Regions from separate parts of the Companilactobacillus sp. HBUAS56275 genome, predicted to be linked through region 2. Evidence: predicted binding sites of a transcription regulator. Region 2 holds the regulator's gene; the other holds the start of a gene.
The links. The regulator Rex, encoded in region 2, represses fermentation and respiration genes when NADH is low (regulators of the CRP and FNR family bind a similar motif). The targets are predictions, from matches to a motif close to TTGTGAANTANTTCACAA.
Positions count from the first base shown of each region.

Region 1: a site for Rex is predicted at 1,568-1,585, ahead of ald (alanine dehydrogenase). Genes of this name have one in related genera too.

Region 1 covers NZ_JAYKKK010000001.1:697,458-701,682, reverse strand. Annotated here, with positions in the region: gene thrS (threonine--tRNA ligase) at 1-1,241, shown strand, start outside; gene ald (alanine dehydrogenase) at 1,601-2,722, shown strand; gene tdcB (bifunctional threonine ammonia-lyase/L-serine ammonia-lyase TdcB) at 2,764-3,792, shown strand; gene U8526_RS03260 (APC family permease) at 3,885-4,225, shown strand, end outside.
Region 2 covers NZ_JAYKKK010000006.1:80,471-84,695, reverse strand. Annotated here, with positions in the region: gene U8526_RS11500 (cation:dicarboxylate symporter family transporter) at 1-393, opposite strand, end outside; gene manA (mannose-6-phosphate isomerase, class I) at 630-1,598, opposite strand; gene U8526_RS11490 (redox-sensing transcriptional repressor Rex) at 1,618-2,268, opposite strand; gene U8526_RS11485 (ABC-F family ATP-binding cassette domain-containing protein) at 2,405-4,225, shown strand, end outside.

The DNA of each region.
Region 1 (4,225 bases), on a different contig from region 2:
ACAGAACAATTGGCCGTGACCTTGACCTATTCTTCGTTGATCCAGAAGTTGGTGCCGGACTTCCATACTGGATGCCAAATGGTGCAACAATCCGTCGTGTTATCGAAAGATACATTGTTGATAAGGAAGTTGCTTGGGGTTACCAACACGTTTATACACCAATCCTAATGAACTTAAATGCTTATAAGACTTCAGGTCACTGGGAACACTACCGTGAAGACATGTTCCCACCAATGGATATGGGTGATGGCGAAATGCTTGAACTACGTCCAATGAACTGTCCTTCACATATCCAAATTTATAACCACCATAACCGTTCATACAGAGATCTTCCTCTACGTATCGCTGAACTTGGTATGATGCACAGATATGAAAAATCAGGTGCTTTATCAGGACTACAACGTGTTCGTGAAATGACTCTAAATGATGGTCACACATTCGTTGCTCTTGATCAAATTCAAGAAGAATTCAAGCGTACTCTACAATTGATGGTTGAAGTTTATAAAGACTTTGATATCAATGATTACACATTCCGTCTAAGTTATCGTGACCCTGCTAATACAGAGAAATACTTCGATGATGATGAAATGTGGAACAAGTCACAATCAATGCTTAAGGCTGCTATGGATGACCTTGGTTTGAAGTACTACGAAGCTGAAGGTGAAGCTGCATTCTATGGTCCAAAGCTTGATGTACAAACAAAGACAGCTCTTGGTAATGAAGAAACATTGTCAACAATTCAATTAGACTTCATGCAACCAGAGAAGTTCCAACTAACATATGTTGGTTCAGATGGTCAAGATCACAGACCTGTTATGATTCACCGTGGTATTGTTTCAACTATGGAAAGATTTATTGCTTACCTAATTGAAATTTACAAGGGTGCCTTCCCAACATGGTTAGCTCCTACACAAGTACGTATTATCCCTGTTAACCAAAAACTTCACTCAGATTATGCTAATGAAGTTCTTTCAGAATTACGTGCTAAGAACATCCGTGCTGAAATCGATGACCGTGACGAAAAGATGGGTTACAAGATTCGTGACGCTCAAACAATGAAGATTCCATACACAGTTGTTATTGGTGATGAAGAAGCTAAGAATGCCACAGTTTCTGTAAGAAAATATGGTGAAGATGACTCAGCCTCAGAAAATGCTAAGATGTTTGTAAACGCAGTTGTTGCAGATATTGCAAACTTCAGTCGTAAAGATGTTACTGACAAGTCTGACAAAAAAGATTAATCAGCATCTTCTATAAATAAAAATTCTAAATACATTCAATCATAAAAATGGTTGGATGTATTTTTTTGTACTCTAAAAATGAGGTATACAGAATGTCAAAAGAATATTATTTGTGATTGTGTTCACTTAGAGTGAACAGCTGTTTTTACTATATAAACAATATATGAATCAAAAATTTTTAAAAATATGAGAATTTGTGAAATTGAAATTTTTTTTAATAAAAAATTCTCAATGTAGGCGGTGTTTATCACAATCTTTGACTTTGTGAAGTAAAAAAATAGGTTGATACCGCTTGATGTAAGCGTTATCATGCATTTGTAAGCAAATAGTTATTATTTTCACAAAAGGAGAGTGTGAATATGCAAATCGCTGTAATTAAGGAACAAAAAGAAGGAGAAGGTCGTGTAGCAGCAACCCCTGAAAATGTTCGTAAAATGGTTGAAGCTGGTAACGAAGTACTTGTTGAAAAAGATGCAGGTGTCGGTGCTGGTTTTACAAACGAAGAGTATGTCGATGCTGGTGGTAAGTTAGTTAGTCATGAGGATGGCTGGAAAGCTGAATTGATCATCAAGGTTAAGGAACCCGATCCTGAAGAATATAAGTACTTCTCAAAAGGCAAAATCGTATGGGGATTCCAACACTTGGCATCATCAAAGCCAACTGTTGAAGCAATGATGAAAGCCGGAACAACTGCAATCGGTGGCGAAACAATTGTCAAAGATGGGAAATTGGAATTGTTAGCACCAATGAGTGCAATTGCTGGACGTAGATCAGTTATCATGGGAGCTTATTATCTTGAAGCTCAACACCAAGGTGAAGGAATTCTTCTACCAGGAATCCCAGGAATCGACGGCGGAAACGTTGTGATCTTTGGTGGTGGTAATGCAGCTGTTAACGCAACTACATTAGCATTGAACATGGGATGCTCAGTTGTTGTTATTGAATTGAATGATGACAGAATTAAGTTCTTGCAAGACAAATTTGCAGGTAAGAAGTTCAGAGCAGTTAAGTCTAATGAAGAGAACTTAGCTAAAGAAATTAAGGATGCTGACATCTTCATTTCAACAATCTTGATTCCAGGTTCAAGACCACCTAAGCTGGTTAAGGAATACATGGTTAAATCAATGAAACCAGGTAGCGTTTTAGTTGATGTAGCTATTGATCAAGGTGGAACTGTTGAGACAATCGATCATCCAACAACAATTGATGATCCAATCTTCGTCAAAGATGGAGTTATCCACTATGCAGTTCCTAATCAACCAGGAGCAGTACCACGTACAGCAACAATGGCTTTAGCAAAGGGGAACTTAAGCTACTTGTTGGAAATTGCTGATAAAGGTATCAACGAAGCTATTAAGACAGATAAGGCTTTAGCTTCAGGAGTTAACCTATTTGAAGGTAAGGTAACTAATAAAGGTTTAGCAGATTCACTTGATTTACCATACACAGAATTATCAGTTGATGAAGAATCAGTTGACTAAAAAATGACTAAATAAAAATTAAGATGGGTGAGGTACAGATCATGCTTAAAGGTGTAGGTATTGATAATATTGTTGATATTCATGATATTGAAGAGGCAAAGTCAATTGTTGGGAAATATGCTCGTAAGACTCCTTTAGTTCAATCCATGTTTTTGAGTCGTAATGTTGTTGGTGGGGATGTTTACTTAAAACTAGAAAACATGCAACTAACAGGATCATTCAAATTCAGAGGTGCCAATAATAAAATCAATCATTTATCAAAAGAAGAACTAGATCGTGGTGTTATCACTGCATCAGCTGGTAACCATGCTCAAGGTGTAGCTTTGACAGGACATCTATTGGGAATCGACACAACAGTTGTAATGCCTGATGAAGCTCCACAAATGAAACGTGATGCTACAAGAGGATACGGTGCTGAAGTTGATATCCACGGTGCAACTTTTGATGACGCTCACCAATGGATGTTCGAACGTGCCGAAAAAGAAGGAAAGACCATTGTTGACCCATTCAACGATAAATATGTTATTGCTGGACAAGGAACAATTGGTTTGGAAATTCTTGATGATATTTGGGATGTAGATACTGTTATTATTCCTGTCGGTGGTGGCGGATTGATTTCCGGAATGGCTACTGCATTGAAGTCATTTAACCCTAATATTCATATTGTCGGTGTTCAATCAGAAAATGTTCATGGTATGTATGCATCAGTTAAAGCTGGTCAAATTACTAAACATCATGACGACTTCACATTGGCAGATGGAACAGATGTTGCTGTACCAGGAGACATCACATTCCCAATCGTTAGCGAGTTAGTTGATGAAATCGTTCTAGTAAACGAAGAAGAAATTGCTCATGCTATGAAAGATCTATTACAAAGAACTAAGGTTGTAGCAGAAGGTGCTGGTGCACTTCCAGTAGCAGCTCTTGAATCACATAAGATCGATGACAGATGGCTCAAGAACAAGAAGACTGTTGCTATGGTATCTGGTGGTAATGTTGACCTTAATCGTGTTTCACAAATTATTGATCAATTCTTGAAACCAGTTAAAGCCGACGGAGGCATTGGTTAAAAATTAGTTTGAAACCTGAGGAGATGCTGCATTTGGATGCAACATCTTTTCTTTTTTAAAAAAATAGGCTTTTTACGTGGAGGTATAAGATTATGGGCGATCAGGATGCCAAATTGAAAAAAACAATTGGTTTTTTCCCCGCTTTTGCTACTGTAACCGGGAGCGTAATTGGAACTGGGGTATTCTTTAAAGCATCGGCCGTTACTGACTATACGGGTTCAACAAGCTTGACTATGCTTGTATGGTTGTTAGGTGGTTTTATCACTATCTGTGCTGGTTTGACAGGGGCCGAATTAGCTGCCGCCTATCCAGAAACGGGTGGATTAACAAAATATATTGAACATAGTTACGGCGGTTTTTGGGGCTTTATGGCCGGCTGGGCACAAGCAATAATTTATTTCCCTGCTAATGTTGCGGCCATATCAATTGCTTT
Region 2 (4,225 bases):
TTTGGCTGTTTTAGCCGTAGCTGTATATTGACTAATATCCGAACCTTTTAGACTATGTACATCAATAAAGGTACCGGGATGTGTAACATTAGCAACGATAATACCAATAATAATCGCTAATGTTGTCATTATTTCAAAATAAATTAAAGTCTTTAATCCGATTCGACCTAATTTCTTAATATCACCCATATTGGCGATACCGACTGTCAAACAAGAGATAACAATTGGTAAAACAATCATCTGAATCATTGAGATAAACATTGTCCCAATGTTCTGCATCACTTGAATAGCAGCTTTATTCTGGTAAAAAATTTGTCCTAGAACAATTCCTAGAACCAAACCAATAATAATTTGCCAACCTAAGCTGACTCGAAAAAATCGTTGCTTTTGCACTTTAAAGTCCCCTTTGAAATCAACATAGTTTTAATTATAGAAGACTTTTTGTAAAAAATGAAATTGATAACGGTTTCAGATTAAAATATTTTTCATTCATATCATTTATACGAACAAAATTGCTAGGCTGTGCTTAAATCGTTCTTGTTTTGCTTAATTTCACCAATAAAAAAAGCAGAACATCCGGTTTTCTCAAATCGACATTCTGCATCTTTTTAGCATATCTTAATTTTTATCTAATTTTCACCTGATTCAGAAGCGATAATATCCAAATCACCAGAAAGTGTCCAAGCATCAACAGTTGCTGGAACGATCAAATGGATACCCTTTTCCAAATCATAGTCTTTTCCATCAACGGTAATCTTACCTTGACCATTGATTACAGAGATCAAAGTATACTTACCGATTTGATGATGGAGTTCAACTGGTTCTTTAATTTCCCAGTGATAAACTGAGAAGAATGGTGAAACGGGTGGTTGAACAAATGTTGTAAACTTGTTCTTGCCCTCTTCTTTTGATTCAATATTTAATTGTGGATCTTTATGAGGAACCGTAATTGTATCCTCAGATTGTTTGATGTGAAGATCACGTTTCTTACCAGTAGACTTTTCAACACGGTCATAATCATACAAACGATATGTTGTATCACTACTTTGTTGTGTCTCTAAGGCCATGATACCCTTGTTCAAAGCATGAACGGTACCACTTGGTACATAGTAAAAATCACCAGTCTTAACTGGAACCTTTCTCAATAGATGGTCCCAGTCGCCTGATTCGATCATTTCATCAAGTTCAGCTTTATTCTTGGCATTGTGACCATAAATCAAGTATGAACCTGGTTCAGCATCGATGATGTACCAGCATTCAGTCTTACCTAATTCATGTTCATGCTTTGCAGCATACTCATTATCGGGATGAACTTGAACTGATAAACTAGCTTCAGCATCCAAAATCTTTGTTAGAAGTGGGAATACTTTACCCTTAGGATTGCCAAATAATTCACTGTGATTCTTCCAAAGATCATCAACATATTGACCAGCAAATTCACCATTTTCAACTTGTGATCTACCATGTGGATGACCTGAAATAGCCCAGCATTCACCAATAGTTCCATCTGGAATCTTGTAACCAAACTTAGTTTCTAGCTTTCTTCCACCCCAGATCTTTTCGTGGAATACAGGCTTTAAGAACAATGGTTCACTCATAATACTTTCCCCCAAAAAATTATTCTTGCTCTTCTTTCAATGACTTATCACGATCTAAGAAGAAAATTAGTGTCTGCAATTCATTAGCCAAATCGACATAATGAACGCGGATACTGCTTGGAACGTTAATGATTACCGGTGTGAAGTTTAAAATACCTCTAACTCCGGCATCGGCTAATAAGTCAGCTGTCGTTTGAGCCGCATTTGAAGAAACTGTCAAAATGCAGACATCGATCTGTTGCAAATGAAGTTGTTCCTTCAATTCGGAGATGTCATAAACAGGCACTCCACTCTTAACTGTACCGACAATTTCCTTATTAATATCAAAAGCTGCCGCAATTCGAACATTATTAGTCCGAGAAAAGTTATAATTTAGTAAGGCGTTACCTAAATTACCAACACCTACTAAGGCTACGTTAGTACGCTTGTCTTGATTCAAGAGCTTCTTAAAGAAAGCTACTAAATCGTCTACATCGTAGCCATAGCCACGTTTTCCAAGTGCTCCTAGATATGAGAAGTCACGTCTTATTGTAGCACTATCTATCTTGACCCCTTCTGATAATTCTCCAGAAGAGATTTTTTTTGTACCTTCATCTTTTAAAAATTGAAAATACCGATAATAAATTGGTAAACGCTTTATTGTTGCGTTTGGAACTGTTGTTTTTGTCATAATTTACCACCATATGTGTGTCATTTCACTAACATTTATAGTAAATAAAAATCGACAAAAACGCAACACGTTAAACCTATAAAGACATAATTTATTGAATAATGATAAAATTGTGAATATATAAAGGAGTTCAAAATTGATTTTATTACAAGCACAAAACATAACAAAGAATTTTGGTACTAAAAGGCTATTCTCTAATGTCAGCTTTGAAGTACAGGATAATAGCAGGATTGGTCTAGTCGGCCGTAATGGTGTCGGCAAGTCAACTATGCTCAAAATTATTTCCGACCAAGAAAGTTACAACAGTGGAAATATTGCTCTCAAGAAAGACACAAATATCGGTTATCTAGCTCAGGATTCCGGTTTAAACAGTGAAAATAAAATTTTCGACGAAATGGAACAAGTTTTCGACTATCTAAAAGAGCAAGAAAAAAAGATGCATGCTCTGGAAGAAAAACTTGCTAATCCTAATGTTCAAGACTATGACGAAATTTTAAAACAATACGATCAATTGCAAAATATTTTTCGTCGAGAAAATGGTTACGGCTATCAATCAGAGATTCGCAGTGTCCTCAAGGGATTTGGCTTCGATGAGGATGTTTGGCAAGCTCAAATTTCAACCCTCTCTGGTGGTGAACGTTCTCGTCTAGCTATGGCTAAAATGTTACTAGAACATCATGATATTTTGCTTTTGGATGAACCAACTAACCATTTGGACATTAATACCGTTGAATGGCTTGAAGGCTACCTCAAGAATTATCGTGGTGCTTTAGTCATTGTCTCCCATGATCAGTATTTCTTAGACAAGGTCGTAACTGAAATCGTTGAAATAAATCATCACTCTTCAACACATTATTCTGGTAACTATACTTTCTACTTACAAGAAAAGAAAAAGAATCAAGAAGTTGCCTGGAAACATTACGAAGAACAACAAGCTGAAATCAAGAAAACTGAGGAATACATTCAAAAGAATATTGTCCGTGCTTCTACTACTAAGATGGCCCAAAGTCGTCGTAAGAAACTGGAACATATGGATGTCCTAGATCGTCCCGATAGTGATCAAGGCTCGGTTCATTTTAGTTTCCAGATTGATAAGGAAAGTGGAAATGATGTCTTGCTCGTCAAAGATGCAGCGATTGGTTACGATGATCAGATCATGTCTGAACCAATCAATCTTGATGTCAAAAAAGGTGAACGTGTTGGTATCATTGGTCCCAATGGTATCGGTAAGTCTACTTTCTTAAAGTCGATTCTGGGTCAAATTCCTATGATCAAAGGAACAACTCAATTTGGTGCTAACGTTCAAGTTGGTTACTACGATCAGAATCTTAAGAATCTTGATCCTAAAAAGGATGTCCTTCACGAAATTTGGGATATCTACCCTCGTTTGGATGAACAAGTTATCCGCAACATGCTGGGAGCCTTCCTTTTCAGTGGCGATGATGTTCTTAAACCCGTCGCAGGATTATCCGGTGGTGAAAAAGCTCGTTTAACTTTGACGAAACTAGCTATGGAACACGACAACTTTCTAATCATGGATGAGCCAACTAACCATTTGGACATCGATAGTAAGGAAGTTCTTGAAGATGCTCTGAAGAATTTTGAAGGAACAGTTCTCTTCGTTTCCCATGATCGATACCTTTTGAATACTTTAGCTGATCGAATTGTTGACATCGGTGAACACGGTAGCAAGATCTATCTTGGCGATTACGACTACTACGTAGAAAAAACGACTGACCAACCAACTGAAGAAACAGAAAAGACTTCAAATGTCAGTGAAAAGAAAGTTCAGTATCAACAATCTAAGGAACAACAAAAGCAAGAACGTAAACTTCGTCGTCAGGTTGAAGATTTAGAAGCACAAATTGCTGAATTAGAAGAGAAGAATGCCGCCATTCAAAAAGAAATGACAAAAGATGAGAATTTAACTTCCTATAGCAAATTGGGTGATCTTCAA